DNA from 3 places in the Rossellomorea yichunensis genome. Region 2 is predicted to be linked to each of the others. Evidence: riboswitches for the same ligand, from Rfam matches in the RefSeq annotation. Region 2 holds a riboswitch; each other region holds the start of a gene.

Region 1 (5,539 bases), on a different contig from region 2:
GCTTTGTGTCCCGGAGCTACCCAAACGGGATTCAGTGATGCAGCTGACCTGCAGTCTTCAAAACTATTTCAGTCTGGTGTGATGAGTGTGGAAGAAGTGGTAGCAGAGGGATATAACCAAATGATGACGAAGAACAAAACCGTTATTATCCCGGGTTTTAAAAACAGAATGCTGACTCAATCCGTTCGTTTTATGCCGAGGAAATTGGTCGCAAATATTGTTCGTAAAGTACAAGAACGGGTATAATTGAATGTGAATGAGTTTGAAGGGAGAAGACTATGGGTCAAAAAGCAATCGATACCTTTCGTGCTTGCATTCCATTATTTCAAGCACTGAGTGATCCTTATCGTCAGGACATAATATTACTTCTTGCCGAACAAGAACCTCTTACGGTCAATCAAATAACTGAAAATCTAACATTATCTCGCCCGGCTGTTTCTCACCATTTAAAGATCCTGAGAGATCAGCAATTAGTGTCATTAGAGCAAAAGGGGACACAGCGCTTCTATTCTCTTGAATTGGATAATGCAACCGTCCTTCTAAAGGAACTGGTTGAGACGGTTGAAAAACAATGTGAGTAATGTTTCACAAAAGAAGGATAATAATCAATATTGTCGAATGTAGAGATAGATTCGTGCAATACAGAATGCTGGATGGAGCCTTGCTTCATCCAGATCATAATGAAAGGTGGTGGAATGATGTCATTGACTTTTTATTCTTATCCCAAGTGTGGTACATGCCGCAAAGCAAAGAAGTGGCTGGAAGATCAAGGTATAGCAATGAATGAAATACATATTGTGGAAAACCCGCCGTCAAAAGACGAGCTCAAAAGCCTATATGAAAAGAGTAATTTATCTCTAAAAAAGTTCTTCAATACTAGTGGTAAAAAGTATCGTGAACTAGGCTTGAAGGATAAAGTGAACTCTGCTTCTGATGAGGAATTATTAGAAATCCTTTCCACAGACGGGATGCTGATCAAGCGTCCGATTACGACGGATGGAAACAAGGTGACAGTAGGTTTCAAGGAAGAAACCTTTGAAGAAACGTGGAAGTAAAAAGAGGACTGTGATTACCAAATCATGGACAATGAAAAAGTTTCATTATTCACGCTTAGTTTTCTTGCTTTTTCAATGAAAAGTGTGTCAATATTAGGTTGTATAACTAGCATTTGGAGGGATAGAGAATGAGTACACCGAAAGAACTTCGTTATTCAGAAGAACATGAGTGGGTCAAGGTTGAAGGGGAAAATGTACGCGTAGGAATCACATCATTTGCACAATCTGAACTGGGCGATATCGTATTCGTTGAGTTACCAGAGGTTGGAGATGAGATCAAAGCGGACGAACCATTCGGTAGTGTTGAATCGGTTAAAACCGTTTCCGAGCTATATGCACCTGTATCTGGTAAGGTGGTAGAAGTGAATGAAGAGCTATCGGATAGCCCTGAATTCGTGAACGAATCACCTTATGAAAAAGCATGGATGATCGTTGTTGAACCAACAGAAGCTGGAGAAGTAGACAAGCTTATGACAGCTGAACAGTATGACGAAATGATTAATGAAGGATAATTTCTACCATGCACCTTGAGAATTTCTCAAGGTGTTTTGTTTTTTATTTTGGGTACCATATGAGTAGACGTTTTTTCACATAGAGAGGATGAATACAAATGGTACTTGAGCCTAGGAAATTAGATGTAACCAATAGAGTGACAGGAAAACTTAAAGATGGTGAAGTAGAACTATATTTAGATAATCAGCCAATCGGCAGAATGGCTTTGCCTCTTGACGGAATAATTATGGAGCCGAACTTTGAAGCAAAAGAAAATAAAATATATCAAAGCTACACATCCACAGAAGGCGATCAGGCAAGATACACAGATTGTGATGAGGGTGGCTGGTGTTAGAGATGCTCGTGGTGCCAGATTCATTTACGAATCTGGCACTATTTGTAAAAAATAGTTGGTTTATGCAAACCACTTGCACTTTTTTTTATAAACATGAGAAAATATAAGTAGAAAGTGGACATCATCTCTTGTTATTTGAATATACTATCGTAATCTTATTTATGAAAGATAAGGTGATGATCATGATGGAACTTGACGAAAAAGTAATCATTGTCGAAGGTACAACTGATAAACGAAAAGTAAGGGATATCATTAAAGAACCGATTGAAATTATTTGTACAAACGGGACCATTAGCATTACGAAAATGGACGAACTCATTGATGCTTTATTGGAAAGGGATGTCTATATATTAGTAGATGCTGATGATGCAGGTGAAAAACTACGTAAGCAATTTAAACGTGAGTTTCCTGAAGCTGAACATTTGTATATTGATCGAATGTACAAGGAAGTGGCCGCAGCTCCGGAGTATCACCTCGCATCAGTTCTTATTGGAGCCAATATAGACGTTCATAAAGAATTTCTAGGAAAAAGGATGATCTAGTTTTGATTGAGGTAAGTAGTACCGAAACTTTAAAACAATCGATTGAAGACCATGCGTTCGAAGCTGTTTATTTATATACACCGATGTGTGGTACCTGTCAGGTTGCAAGCAAGATGATTGACGTAGTGGAGAAGCTTCCACAATCCTATCATTTTTCGAAGGCCAACCTGAATTACTTGCCCCAATTTGCAGAAGAGCAATCCATCGAAAGTGTACCCTGTCTACTTTTATTTAAAGATGGCGTCGAACAGGAAAGGATTTATGCCTTTCAATCCGTGCCATTTTTATATGAAACCCTAAACAAGACCGCGGATAGCTAGAGGGATAAGAGACCTTTTGGGAGAAGGTCTTTTTTATTTGTCTAAATTCACCTATTTCTTCATGAAATCCAATTATAGAACGATTTTCTTTCTACATACGAAGACATATTTCTCGGGAAATGTTGCGAATGACATCATTTTTTGACTGGTTATCATCCAAATTCTTACTGTTCGACAAATTAGATGATTCTCTTCAAAACATGTCGAGAAAGTATAAGAGGGGAAAATACCTAAAAGTGGAATTGTTATTATATAGAAGTTTCACTGGGAGGGTATTCATGCGAATAAATTTAGAGGAATTAGTAGATCAATGTCATTCAAGGTATCACTTACGACTCTTATTTCCAGATAGCCCGTTTATTCTTCAGTTTGATTGTGGAAAAAATTTGTACGGTATTTCAATTTCAAGCAAGGGATGCACAGTGTTGGATGAATTGGATAGGGATGCTCATTTCGTCATTGAAGGAATGGAGGAAACAGTGGTTTCTCTTCTTATGGGGGAAGAACGGTTGTCTCAACTGATTGAGGACGGATCCCTGGAAGTAAGGGGAGGATATCGTCCGCTATTATTTGTGGAGTCAGTTCTTTGGCTAACAAGATCCAGAGAAAAAGAGCCGGTTGAAGTTTAAACATCAAGTAGAAAAAAATAATTGACACACTCTATATCCGGTGATAGAATCTCTCTTGTAGCAAATTTTCAGAGTCTTTAACTAATCCAAATAATTAAATAATATACTTTACTCTTATTTAGAGAGGTGGAGGGACGTGCCCTATGAAGCCCGGCAACCGTCAATGAAAATTGAAATGGTGCCAATTCACTCAAAGCATTTGCTTTGAAAGATGAGAGAAAGGATAGTCCTATATGATTATGCCTTTCTGCTTATCGCAGGAAGGCATTTTTTATTGCTTCAGAAAAGGAGCAGGAAACATCAGGCAAGTACAACTATTATTCTGATTAAACAGGTCGTTTTACTCCGAAAGAAGGTGGAATACAACATGATTACCATTTCAGATGTGAAGAAAATATATCAATCCAAATCGGGTCCGATCTCAGCCGTTGATGGGGTCAATATTGATATTGCCCAAGGAGAAATTTTTGGAGTGATTGGTTATAGTGGGGCAGGTAAGAGTACGCTGATCCGGATGCTTAATGGTCTTGAAGTTCCTACAGATGGAATAGTGGACGTGAATGGTCAAATCGTTTCCCAGGTAAAGGGGAAAAAGCTGAGGGAAGCAAGACAGTCAATAGGCATGATTTTTCAACACTTTAATCTCCTCTGGTCTCGTACTGTATTAGAAAATATCCAGTTCCCATTAGAAATTGCTGGAGTATCTAAGAAAGAGAGAGTGCAAAGAGCCAATGAATTATTGAAGCTTGTAGGCTTGGAAGGCAGAGGAGATGCCTACCCGTCTCAACTGAGCGGCGGACAGAAACAACGAGTGGGGATTGCGAGATCCCTTGCAAACAATCCCGATGTCCTTCTATGTGATGAAGCTACTTCCGCTTTAGATCCACAAACAACCGATTCCATCCTTGATTTATTGGTGGATATTAATAAACGCTTAGGGCTGACGATTGTCCTGATCACTCATGAAATGCACGTAATCCAGAAGATCTGTCACCGTGTGGCAGTCATGGAACAGGGAAAAGTCGTGGAACTCGGGGATGTATTGGAAGTGTTCCGAAATCCACAAGAGCAAGTGACAAAGCGTTTCGTAAGAGAAGTATCGGAAGTAAAGGAAACGGGTGAAACCATTGAACACTTACTGACACAATACCCCAATGGAAAAGTGCTCAAATTTACATTTGTAGGTGAGTCAACTGAGCAGCCGCTCATCACCACGCTGATAAGAAAGTTTGATTTAGACGTAAACATCCTGCAAGGACAAATCTCCCAAACCCAAAAAGGTGCCTATGGAACGTTATTTGTTCACCTTGATGGGGATGAACAAACCATTAAAGATGCATTGGCGTTTGTTCATACGCAACTGGTTAAAGTGGAGGTGTTGAGAGGATGATTGAAAATTTATTTCCAAATGTAGATTGGGAGAAGATGTGGGAAGCAACCTTCGAAACCCTGTATATGACTGGGATGTCAGTATTGATTACCTTTGTACTCGGAATGATCCTTGGGACTTTACTCTTCCTCACTTCTAAGGAAAACCTATGGGAAAACAAACTGACATATACGATAACAAGTGCAGTCGTAAACGTGTTCAGATCGATTCCATTCATTATATTGATCGTGTTGTTAATTCCGTTCACCAAGTTTTTATTAGACACAATCCGCGGAGCGAATGCAGCTCTGCCCGCACTGATCATCGGAGCTGCTCCATTTTACGCCCGCATGGTAGAAATAGCTTTAAGAGAAGTGAACAAAGGAGTCATCGAGGCAGCGAAAGCGATGGGGGCGAAGACGAGCACAATTATATGGAAAGTACTCATACCGGAATCCATGCCGGCTTTGATTTCAGGGATTACGGTGACAGCCATAGCCCTTGTTGGATACACGGCAATGGCCGGGGTCATCGGAGCAGGCGGACTTGGTAACTTAGCTTATTTAGACGGCTTCCAACGAAGCAGGGAAGACGTGACGATCGCCGCAACCATTATGATATTACTCATTGTGTTTGCGATACAGATACTGGGTGATTTCTTTACAAATAAATTAGATAAACGATAAAAGGAGAGAAATAAAATGAAAAAATGGGTAGCAGGAGTTATAGCAGCAACAAGTATTTTTGGTTTGGCAGCATGTGGGAGCGGTTCAGGCT
Region 2 (5,539 bases):
AGATCGCTGATTCTGCCGTGGAAATCGAAGCTGCCAGATGGCTTGTGCTAAATGCTGCATTCACACTGGATCAAGGAGAAGATAATCGCCATGTTGCATCGATTGCCAAGCTGTACGGATCCAACATGGGCAATCGGGTAGTGGATCGGGTCCTTCAAATTCACGGAGGGATGGGCTACACAAGAGAGCTTCCCATCGAACGCTGGTACCGTGAAGCAAGATTGTGGCGGATTTATGATGGTACTGATGAAATTCAAAAACTGATCATCTCACGGAATCTATTAAAAGGGCATGTGAAAGTGGGCCAATTTGTTTAAAGGGATAGGGAGGTAATGTGAATGGGTGAAAGATTCAGAGGGAAAGTAGCTTTAGTAACAGGCGGGAGCAGGGGGATCGGTAAAGAGATTGCCAAGCTTTTTGCTCTAGAAGGGGCAAGAGTTGCCATCCTTGACGTGAATGAAAAAGCACTTTTGGAAGTCAGTGAGGAATTGAGCGAATATGAACTATATACAAAGGTTGCGAATGTAGTAGAATCCCAGGAGGTAGAAGAGGCCATAAACGAAGTATTTGAAACTTTCGGCTCCGTTGATATTGTCGTCAATAATGCAGGAGTCATCAGAGATAACCTGCTGTTTAAAATGACTGATACAGATTGGCAAACGGTCATGGATGTGCATTTGAAAGGATCATTTAACGTAGCGAAAGCAGCGCAAGGATATATGGTGAAGAACGGGTATGGCCGAATTATCAATATCTCTTCTACCTCTGCACTCGGTAACCGGGGACAGGCAAATTACGCTACGGCTAAAGCAGGTCTTCAAGGTTTAACGAAAACTCTAGCAATAGAGCTTGGTCCTCTGGGTATTACGACCAATGCTGTCGCCCCAGGATTTATCGAAACGGAAATGACTAGAGAAACGGCAAAACGGATCGGAATAACCTTTGAACAACTGGTGGAAGCGAGTCTTCAAGGCATTCCGGTAGGAAGAAGCGGACAACCGGAAGATATAGCGAATGCAGTGGCGTTTTTTGCAGATGAAAGATCGTCATTCGTTAATGGACAAATCCTCTACGTAGCTGGAGGGCCTAAAGCCTAATGGGAGAAAGAGGTGAAGGATATGTTTCAATCTTATATCGGTAAACGCTCAACTTCCATAGAAAATTGTGTGGAAAAAGGAGCGGTTCATAAGTTTGCCGAAGCCATCGGTGATCCACATCCCATATATGTGGATGAAGAAGCAGGAAAAAGGTCCAGATACAGGGGGAATATTGCTCCCCCTACTTTTCCACGAGTGTTCGACTATGGAACGATTGAAAGTTTTCATTTACCTAACGTCGGATTAATTCATGGGGAACAATCTTTTCATTATGAAAGACCACTAAAGGTCGGGGAATGTATTCAGTGTTATACAGAGATAAAAGATTACTATGAGCGGAAAGGGTCGGGTGGAACACTTGGCTTTCTTGTAATAGAAGATATCGGAGAAGACTCAGGAGGGAGTAGGATTTTCACCTCCGAAGCGATCGTCATTATCACTGAAGCGGTCAGAGAGAGGTTGGGAAAATGACTAAACTATCATCCTTTAATATAGGTGAAACGCTTCCCATTGTTGAATTAGCTCCAGTCTCGAGAATCGACTTAATCAAATACGCAGGCGCATCTGGGGATTATAATCCCATTCATACGATTGATGATGAGGCACATAAATTGGGTCTTCCAGGTGTCATTGCCCATGGCATGTGGTCAATGGGTAATGTCTCCAAGCTTTTTAGTGATCATTATAAAGAAGGATTTATCAAAGAGTATACCGTCCGCTTTAAAGGGATGGTTTTTTTGGACGATGTCATTACATTGATTGCAGAAGTATCAGAAAAACAGGATGATCATTTGCATTTTAAAGTTTTTGCCGTCAATCAGGACCAGAAGAAAGTGATTGACGGTAAATTGATATTTCAATTATTTTGATCATTCTTGTAAAAATAGTGTCCTATAGCTTTCATAAAGCGAATAGAAATAAAGAGAATGAAGGATTTCCAAGAAAAATAAGTCAAAATACTTAAATCCGATAGAAAAACTCGGGTTGACTTCCCGGCAGAATGTGATATTATTTAGAATATTAAAATTAATAACTCTTATCCAGAGTGGTGGAGGGATCTGGCCCCGCGAAGCCCAGCAACCTACGTTATGTAAGGTGCTAATTCCAGCAAAATGTGAAGTCATTTTGGAAGATAAGGTATTCTTACCTGAACAACTTTCCAAAATGGAAGGTTGTTTTTTTCATTCATGATTTTTCTGGATAAGATGAAAATTGGGGGAATCATGTGACTAAAGAAAATAATCAAGAAGCACAGTATGATGTAGTAGTGGATAAGATCACTTCGATGTTGAAGACGATGAGTTTCGGGTCAATTACCATTGTGGTTCAGGACGGTAAAGTCATTCAATTGGAGAAAAACGAGAAAGTGCGAATTAAATAAGCTGACTAGACAAACTAGAGGCGCATAACACAGATAAAGGAAATCCCTATATCTTGTTATCGCCTCTTTTTGTTTGGATGAGCGGGAAAGGGGTGTATCATGTTAACCTATCAAACTTGGAAAAAACCATCAGTCCAATTTGAAATTGATCCGGTCTATAAAGGAGCGGTAAACGTACTTGAGTGGACGTATGATCATTATGGTGAAAGAGTCGTATATGCATGCAGTTTTGGAATAGAAGGGATCGTATTAATCGACCTCCTAACCAAAGTACAGCCTGAAGCAACCATAGTATTTCTTGATACAGGTGTTCATTTCAAAGAAACCTACGAAACGATTGAAAAGGTGAAGGAAAAGTATCCGGGTATTACCATTCATATGAAAAAGCCTGAATTGACGATCCAAGAGCAAGCAGAAACATATGGTGATAAGTTGTGGGAGCGAAATCCGAACCAATGCTGTCAAATTCGAAAGCTCGACCCTTTAAAAGAAACCTTATCCAAAGGAAATGCCTGGATTTCAGGATTAAGAAGGGAGCAATCACCGACAAGAAGTCAGGTTGAATTCATCAATAAAGATGATAAGTTTCAATCGGTTAAGATTTGCCCTTTGATTCACTGGACCTGGAAAGAGATTTGGAGGTATGTCCATAAACATAACCTATCCTATAATCCACTTCATGATCAGGGGTATCCAAGTATCGGATGCTTTCATTGCACAACGAAAGCCATAGACATCAATGATCTCCGCTCCGGAAGATGGAAAGGAAAAGGGAAAACCGAATGCGGTCTTCATTAAAAGAGGTGACATTCTTTGTTTGAAGTATTCGCCCTGATCATAAGTTTGTTTTTCGCTATGAACATTGGTGCCAGTGGAGCGGCAGCATCGATGGGTGTTGCGTATGGTGCAGGAGCCATAAAGAACATCAGGGTTGCATTATGGATCTGCTCAGCCGGTGTCCTGAGCGGGGCGGTATTAGGTGGAGGAGAAGTAGTTAAAACCATAAGTTCAGGGATTATCCCTCAACATGTACTCTCCATCAAAATCGTGGTCATCATATTGTTATCCGCCACCATCTCCTTGTTTCTGGCAAATGTGATCGGGATCCCGCTGTCTACAAGTGAAGTAACGGTCGGAGCGGTTGTAGGAGTCGGAGTCGCATATCAAGTTCTTTATGTGAAGTCACTCTTAACGATCATGTCATTCTGGGTGATTGTCCCGGTCATTGCCTTCGGAGTTACGTGGGTATTCGGTATAGGTTTAGTAAAGCTTGAAAAGCGCGGTTTCCATTTTGAGAAAAAGTGGCTTGCATACCTTTTGATCATCGCTGGGTTCTTTGAAGCCTTTTCGGCAGGGATGAATAATGTAGCCAACGCCGTCGGTCCATTAGTGGGTGCGGGCTTAATGTCTCCCTCGCGGGGGATTTGGCTGGGAGGTTTATTCGTTGCCCTCGGAGCTGTCTTACTGGGGAAAAAAGTAGTGGAAACAAACGGGAAAAAAATTACACAATATTCAAAAGCCGAAGGAATTGTCATTTCCTCTACAGGAGCGATCCTTGTGATGGTGAGCTCACTGTATGGATTACCGATCCCGCTGACTCAGGTTACTTCGTCCTCTATCATTGGCCTCGGGATGGCGAAGAACGGCAAACATATGCTGCAAAAGAAAATTGTCAAAAAAATCGTCAAAATATGGGTGGTATCCCCTTTGATTTCACTCAGTATTTCATATTTTTTAGTAAAGCTCGTGATCGATAGCGATATGTATTCGATCGTGGTTCCAATAAGCGTCATTATCGCAACTGTGGGAGCATTATCCCTTATGCGGGTGATCAATGAAGAAAGGCGATCCGTTCACGAAGACGGAGGCGGAATTTAATCTTAATTCCGATTAAAACTATATGTTAAGGAGGATAAATGATGAGTTTACAGCCCCACGGAGGAACACTTGTTCAATCATATTTACCAGAAGAATCTTATGAGGATATTCTCCATGAAATCCCTTTAGACGAAACCGCGTTAAGTGATTTGGAACTCATTGGAATAGGTGCTTACAGCCCTATAAATGGATTCTTGACCGAAGTAGATTATCACCAGGTGGTGGAAACATTACGATTGCGAAACGGCAATGTATGGAGTATCCCGATTACCCTGCCCATAGCAAAAGAAAAAGCAGGAGTCGTAAAGAAAGGCTTAAAGAGCCGTCTTGTTTATAAGGGAGAAACCTATGGACTCATTGAAGTAGAGGATATTTATGAACCGGATAAACAGAAAGAAGCTCTTCTCGTATACGGAACGACCGACGCGGATCATCCAGGTGTCAAGAAATTATTCCAACGGGGAGATGTGTACGTAGGTGGGAAAATCAGTCTTATTAAACGTCTTTCCAAACCTTTCACCGAGTATACATTTGACCCAAGTGAAACCAGAAAGTTGTTTAAGGAAAAGGGATGGAAAACGATTGTCGGATTTCAAACGAGAAATCCTGTTCACAGGGCCCATGAGTATATTCAGAAAACGGCATTGGAGACCGTGGATGCACTCTTCTTAAATCCCTTGGTTGGCGAAACAAAGGCAGATGATATCTCAGCGGGCATCAGAATGGAGAGTTATGAAGTTCTGTTACAGAACTATTACCCTAAAGATCGTGTGTTTTTAGGAGTCTTCCCTGCTGCCATGAGGTACGCGGGTCCAAGGGAAGCCATCTTCCATGCACTGGTACGAAAAAATTATGGATGCACGCATTTTATCGTCGGGAGAGATCATGCAGGTGTTGGCGATTATTATGGTACCTATGATGCGCAGAAAATATTTGATCAGTTCAGTGAAAGTGAGATAGGGATTACCCCTCTCCGCTTCGAGCATAGTTTTTACTGTGAGAGGTGCGAAGGGATGGCGACTACGAAAACATGTCCTCATGATAAGAACGATCACGTTATTTTGTCAGGGACAAAAGTAAGAGGGATGCTCCGCAACGGGGAAGTTCCCCCTTCAACGTTCAGTCGCCCTGAAGTGATCGAAGTGTTAATTAGAGGTCTAAAACAAGAAGCTGGACAAACGAC
Region 3 (5,539 bases), on a different contig from region 2:
CTATTTAATAGGCTCTACAATCTTCCGTATACCATTTTGCGTTATGCCAATGTATATGGACCAAGGCAAAGATCCGATGGTGAAGGCGGAGTCATAAGCATTTTTATTGAGCAACTATTAAACAATGAGACACCAATCATCTTTGGGGATGGAAATCAGACACGGGACTTTGTATACGTAGAAGACGTGGCCCGGGCGAATCTTCTTGCCATCACAAATGCTGACAACCAAGTTCTCAATATCAGCACCAACACCCAAACATCCATCAATCTACTCTATACCTTGCTTTCTAACCAAATCCACTCTTTACAAAAGCCAAACTACGAAGCGAAACGGGAAGGAGATATTTTACACAGTCATCTATCAAACACGAAAGCGCTTAAAAACCTTAACTGGGAACCTGAATATGATCTGATTTCCGGACTAGAGAAAACGGCTGCATATTTCAAAAAGAAAGAGTAGTTATGCTATCATAAATCGCATTAATTAAAAGAAAAAGCCTGGATGCCAGGCTTTTTTCCTTTAATGTCGAATTTTAGTCAATATAAATCATGTATTCTTCTCTAAATAATCTACAATCCATTCGGCTGTTTTCTTTCCGTTCTGAATGCAGGCACCTATACCCACTCCATAATATGAAGAACCGGCCAGCTTCACGCCTGGTAGCTCGTTTGCCAGGTTGTTATCTAAAGATTGGACAGACTGACCGTGCTCAAGATGATAATTTGGCATCAGATCTTTCCAATTCGTTACTTCAGCAGAAACCGGGTCACAGTCTATACCTATGCTTTTTCTGATATCCTCTAGTGCCGTACTTACAAGTTCTGACTTGCTATATTCTTTCAACTCATTGTAATGGGGGTTTGTACTTTTATAAAAAAGCCTCAATAATAGTTTTTGGTTATTGGATGTATGCTTCCACTTCCGACTAGTCCATGTGCATGCATCGCATTTCACATCTCGGCCGTTTGATACGATAAAGCCTGTCCCATCAGCAGGAAGGTCCGCATCTGGAATGTTAAATCCGAGGTAGATCGAAATCAGTGATGAGTTTTTCAGTTTATTAAAATCGGGTTCCAGTTGTTCATGAGTCAGTATCTTTTGGGTTACATCATGAGGTGTTGCGAAAACTACATAATCCGCTTGAATGCTACCATGACCATTAAGAGTGAGTTTGTATTTATCACCCGTTTTTTGAAAAGCTTTTATTTCTACACCTTTTAAAATTGTGGCACCTGAGCATTTTTCTTCTAACCGTTCGATGATGGTTGATAAACCATTTTTAAACGAGATGAACTTTCTTTTGGATGCCCCTTGGAATTTTTGTTTATTTGCTGATAAACCTTTAATGATACTGCCGTAATCATTTTTATAATCAAGTAAGTACGGAAGTGTTGAAGCCATAGTGAGTTTATGCAAATTACCGGAATAAACCCCTGATAATACTGGAGCTATCTGTTTCTCGACAAGTTCCTTACCCAGGAATGCTTCTAAAAATTCACCGATGGAACTCTCTTTTGTAAAATGTGTATTTTCCGATTCGAGGTCTTTAAGAGCGTCAATCTTCCCTTCTTCTGACACCAGGGTGCTACTTTTAAGTGACTCAACTGACATGGGAATTCCGAAGATCGTATCTTGGGGAATCTCGTGTAATTCCCCATTTGTATAAATGTAGGATGTGCCTGTTTCATTATAGACCAATTCCTCTTGAAGTTGAAGTTCTTCAACTAGAGAAAGAACCCCTTCATTTCGGGCTACGATGGAATCTGCTCCTGCTTCCATAATGAATTCGCCTTCTCTTATAGTTCTTATTTTGCCGCCAAGCTGCCGATCTCGCTCGATTAAGATTAACTCGATATCTATTTCTCGTTCTATGGATATTTTTTGAAGATGGTACAGAGCTGTTAGTCCTGTAATTCCTCCACCTACGACAACCACTGTCTTCATACGTTTCACTCCAATAATTGCGTTTATGTATACAGATTATCATGTTTATTGTTGATTAGAAAAAGATTCTGTGTCTGAATTGGGAATAAATCGGAATGAAGGTTAGTTTAAACCTTTATATTTTATTTTCAATATCCCTATTCTATCCTATTAACTATATCTATCTTTCAATTCCTAGTTGACAACTATGAATACTCATATATATAATATAAGTATTCCATGACAACTATATAGCTACTTATCCAGAGAGGTAGAGGGACTGGCCCGATGATGCCTCAGCAACAGATTCTACATCGTAGAACACTGTGCTAATTCCACAAGCATTGAGCTTGGAAGATGAGTTGAAGTTTGATACATAAAGCCTTCTTCTTATCTACTAGGAAGAGGGCTCTTTTCAATGAAGGAGCCACTTCCAATGTTCGAATACTAATAAGAGGAGTGATCAAATATGGGGGAAATTCTCCAGGAAGCTATTCAAAATCGTAGAAATGAGTTAATAAACAAATTAATTGTCCACAACATTTTCAAAAAAGGCGACAAACAATTATTCGAGCTGACGCTGCAAGAACTTGAGGATGAATACAAATATCTTCAAAAGGAATGCCATCCGCATAGTGATGTTGGGTCCATCCATTGGAAAAATTGTGCAAAATTAAGCAGTTAAAAAGCAGCAATCCTAGGTTATGGAATGCTGCTTCCTTTTTTTCTATAGTTAAATTAAATGTATGCATTCAACTGCACATCCTCCTCGTTGTGATTCTAGTTTTTTGACAAAGTTGATTCATATATGGACGATTATCTAATCCATTTTTAAAGAAATTCTTTCAAAAACATTCCAGATGTCTTATTCTGATAATCTATAATCTATTACAAAGGAATTAAAATATGACTTCCACCCTGCAACATTTCATGAATGAATTCATCGGCTTAGATAGTTGGTCTCTCATTTTTATCAGTATATTCATTAATATACTCATCAGTATCCTTGGTTTCCTGCCAAGTGTCTTCTTAACGGCCTTTAATATTTCCGCATTTGGGTTTTGGACAGGAATCGTGATTTCCATACTTGGTGAATCCCTAGGGGCCATTGTTAGTTTTTATTTGTACCGAAAAGGAATGAAGTTTGCAGGTATTGATCAGATTCTGTCAAACAAATACTTTCTTAAATTAAAAGAAGCGTCTGGAACGGAATGGATCTTTCTTCTATTTTTGTTCCGCATGGTTCCATTTGTGCCTTCAAGTGTGGTAACCGTTGCCGCTGCTTTTAGCTCTATTTCTATTGTTGCCTTTTCTGTGATCAGTTCTGGCGGGAAGATTCCTTCGTTGTTGATTGAGGCATTCGTGGTAATGAATGTGTTGGATGCGGATAAGGGTACGGTTATTCTATTGGCAGGTTCGGTGGTGGTTGGGATGTTTTATTTGGCATACCGTTGGAGAAAGAACAATAGATTATAATTGTGTCAGTTACGGAAACCAATCTCCTCAGGAAAAGAAAAAAGACGTCTACCACACGGCATACGTCTTTTCTCCCTTTCAATTATTGTGCATTTACCTCGACAGCATCCTTCTTGTAATATTCTGCAAAAATCTCCGCAAACGCTTCTGTAGAGTTATACAATTCCACTAAATTATTTTCAACTCCGCCAAACTCAAGTAACATGGCTCTCTCGGTTAGGTCCTGATTGTAAACCCCGTTACCTTCTGCTCTTGTTTTGATGAAAACTCCCCGGCTGATGCCAGGATATTTTTCCTCCAGTTTAGCATTCAATTCCTTTGCGATCTTAAGGTTCTTTTCAAAGTTTTTGTTTTCTTTTCCTACGATAAAAAATAAGCGTGCATAGTTTTTACCGTTAATGGTTTTGGTAGTGATGCTCCGCGGCTGAGAATCCCGATGAATATCGATCAGGTACGTTAAGTCATCGTTTTGGGCTATGGCTTCTTGTACTAGTCCCCTTGATAACTGATAGGATTCAAAATATGTCCATGACTTGTCTTTGAGTGCTTTGTTTACATCTGTCTTATCCTGAACTGCCCCAATCCCCCTTGCTTCAAGTTCTTGCTTTAATTTGGACCCTACAGCAATGACGTTGACCTTCTCGTTGGTACTCGCTGGATCTTTCGAATCGTTATTTTTAATTAGCGGGCTGAACGCTTCCCAGCTGTGTGAATGATAGATGTAGACGGATTTTTCATCAATCTCTTGAACTCCGTCTCCCGAGTTGTTGTTTGCCTGATCAATTTGGCTCTGATCGAATTCCTGATCTTTCAACTGATCTTCTGTTGGCGCCGGTGATTCATTCGGGAGGTTCGTAATGTCAGTCCCCTTCCCCGCAACGGCTATGTGAGTATGATAATTTTCGATTCCCGGGATTTCCCGTCCAAATAAACTTCGCGGATCAAGGAGTGAAACATTCGTGACGCTTTCCAACCAATCAAAATCACTGTTTAATGCTGCCTCATTTGTAACCCGCAATCCTGTCATTTCCTGTGACAACAACATAAGAAACGTTTCCTTCGGTACTAGTTCCGACATTGATGAATACAGTAAACTATCCACCCTCAATTTTATGGCAGTTGACGAGATCAACCATACGGTCAAGTACATGAGTACGATACCGATCAATACTACCCGAATGATGGCCTTCATAGAGACGAATACTAGTGGGACTAAGCTATTGTTGTTTCGAGACTTATACGACATCATCAGTACCCCTATATAAAGTATTTAATAGTTAACTTTATGCAGGGTGTTGATAGAGTAGAAGGTTTTTTCCGGGATTCGGTCGGATTTCCTATTTCACCTCATACCGTGTAATCATTTTCAACTTTTAGTTTAAGTGCATTCCGCAGTAATTCTTGTAGGACTGCTGCGAATATCGATATGGTGACAGACGCAAAGCTAATAATGATCCCGACCATAGCAATACCCGGATGAAGAGCATTTTGGATTAGTAGAAACACTATTCCTGACACATAAATGGCAGTAATTAGTAAGGCATACAGTTTTATTCGGTGAAGAGCCACTATTGCCTTCGTCGAAAAAGCGTTCTCTTCAATACACGTTAAAAGCTTAAAAGCTTGGTACAGCGCTAAATTAAATGGAACCGCTGTTAAGTATAATCCTATTAAAATCGGCCATTTCAAATAAGCGAATTGGGGAAATAGATCGGCCGAATGCTTCGCCATGGTTGGCAACCAGACAATACAAAGGATGAATACAATCGCTCCTATTGCCATTACTGCCCCTTTTAAAAAAATCGTCGTTCCTCGTTTCATAACACACCTCTGATACCATGTTTTTCTAAATTATATAATGAGATTTATTGTTTTCCAATAAAATATTATTGATTTTTTATAAAAACTTCTATACGAACAAATGCATGAGTAAACTCATGCATTTTAATCCCTTATCTGCTATTCACTTCATTGGCTGCCCTTACCCCCGACTCTATCGCCCCTTCAATCCAACCATGAAAAGAGGATGTGTGCTCTCCGGCAAAATGAATTCTGCCTTCGGGTATCTTGATATAATCCCCGATATCACTTGCCTGACCAGGGGTATAAAGGGTAAAACATCCTGCAGAGAATGGGT

What was found. A riboswitch is a leader RNA that binds a small molecule or an ion and turns the genes downstream of it on or off. The one in region 2 is predicted to bind S-adenosylmethionine.
Region 1: another riboswitch for S-adenosylmethionine. It lies ahead of RSX31_RS14675 (methionine ABC transporter ATP-binding protein); the one in region 2 lies ahead of RSX31_RS04855 (YezD family protein).
Region 3: another riboswitch for S-adenosylmethionine. It lies ahead of RSX31_RS20770 (Fur-regulated basic protein FbpA); the one in region 2 lies ahead of RSX31_RS04855 (YezD family protein).

Annotation. Positions count from the first base shown of each region.
Region 1 covers NZ_JAVYAD010000005.1:127,613-133,151, reverse strand. Annotated here, with positions in the region: gene RSX31_RS14715 (SDR family NAD(P)-dependent oxidoreductase) at 1-246, shown strand, start outside; gene RSX31_RS14710 (ArsR/SmtB family transcription factor) at 279-581, shown strand; gene RSX31_RS14705 (arsenate reductase family protein) at 699-1,055, shown strand; gene gcvH (glycine cleavage system protein GcvH) at 1,184-1,567, shown strand; gene RSX31_RS14695 (YusG family protein) at 1,666-1,902, shown strand; gene RSX31_RS14690 (toprim domain-containing protein) at 2,085-2,444, shown strand; gene RSX31_RS14685 (thioredoxin family protein) at 2,450-2,764, shown strand; gene RSX31_RS14680 (SCP2 sterol-binding domain-containing protein) at 3,043-3,393, shown strand; SAM riboswitch class I at 3,505-3,611, shown strand; gene RSX31_RS14675 (methionine ABC transporter ATP-binding protein) at 3,761-4,783, shown strand; gene RSX31_RS14670 (methionine ABC transporter permease) at 4,780-5,448, shown strand; gene RSX31_RS14665 (MetQ/NlpA family ABC transporter substrate-binding protein) at 5,464-5,539, shown strand, end outside.
Region 2 covers NZ_JAVYAD010000002.1:88,214-93,752, reverse strand. Annotated here, with positions in the region: gene RSX31_RS04875 (acyl-CoA dehydrogenase family protein) at 1-317, shown strand, start outside; gene fabG (3-oxoacyl-ACP reductase FabG) at 339-1,097, shown strand; gene RSX31_RS04865 (MaoC family dehydratase N-terminal domain-containing protein) at 1,119-1,568, shown strand; gene RSX31_RS04860 (MaoC/PaaZ C-terminal domain-containing protein) at 1,565-1,966, shown strand; SAM riboswitch class I at 2,131-2,236, shown strand; gene RSX31_RS04855 (YezD family protein) at 2,365-2,478, shown strand; gene RSX31_RS04850 (phosphoadenylyl-sulfate reductase) at 2,578-3,276, shown strand; gene RSX31_RS04845 (inorganic phosphate transporter) at 3,334-4,356, shown strand; gene sat (sulfate adenylyltransferase) at 4,398-5,539, shown strand, end outside.
Region 3 covers NZ_JAVYAD010000008.1:92,518-98,056, forward strand. Annotated here, with positions in the region: gene RSX31_RS20760 (NAD-dependent epimerase/dehydratase family protein) at 1-462, shown strand, start outside; gene RSX31_RS20765 (protoporphyrinogen oxidase) at 550-1,947, opposite strand; SAM riboswitch class I at 2,183-2,290, shown strand; gene RSX31_RS20770 (Fur-regulated basic protein FbpA) at 2,396-2,611, shown strand; gene RSX31_RS20775 (TVP38/TMEM64 family protein) at 2,833-3,402, shown strand; gene spoIIP (stage II sporulation protein P) at 3,485-4,648, opposite strand; gene RSX31_RS20785 (DUF2975 domain-containing protein) at 4,750-5,223, opposite strand; gene RSX31_RS20790 (flavin monoamine oxidase family protein) at 5,355-5,539, opposite strand, start outside.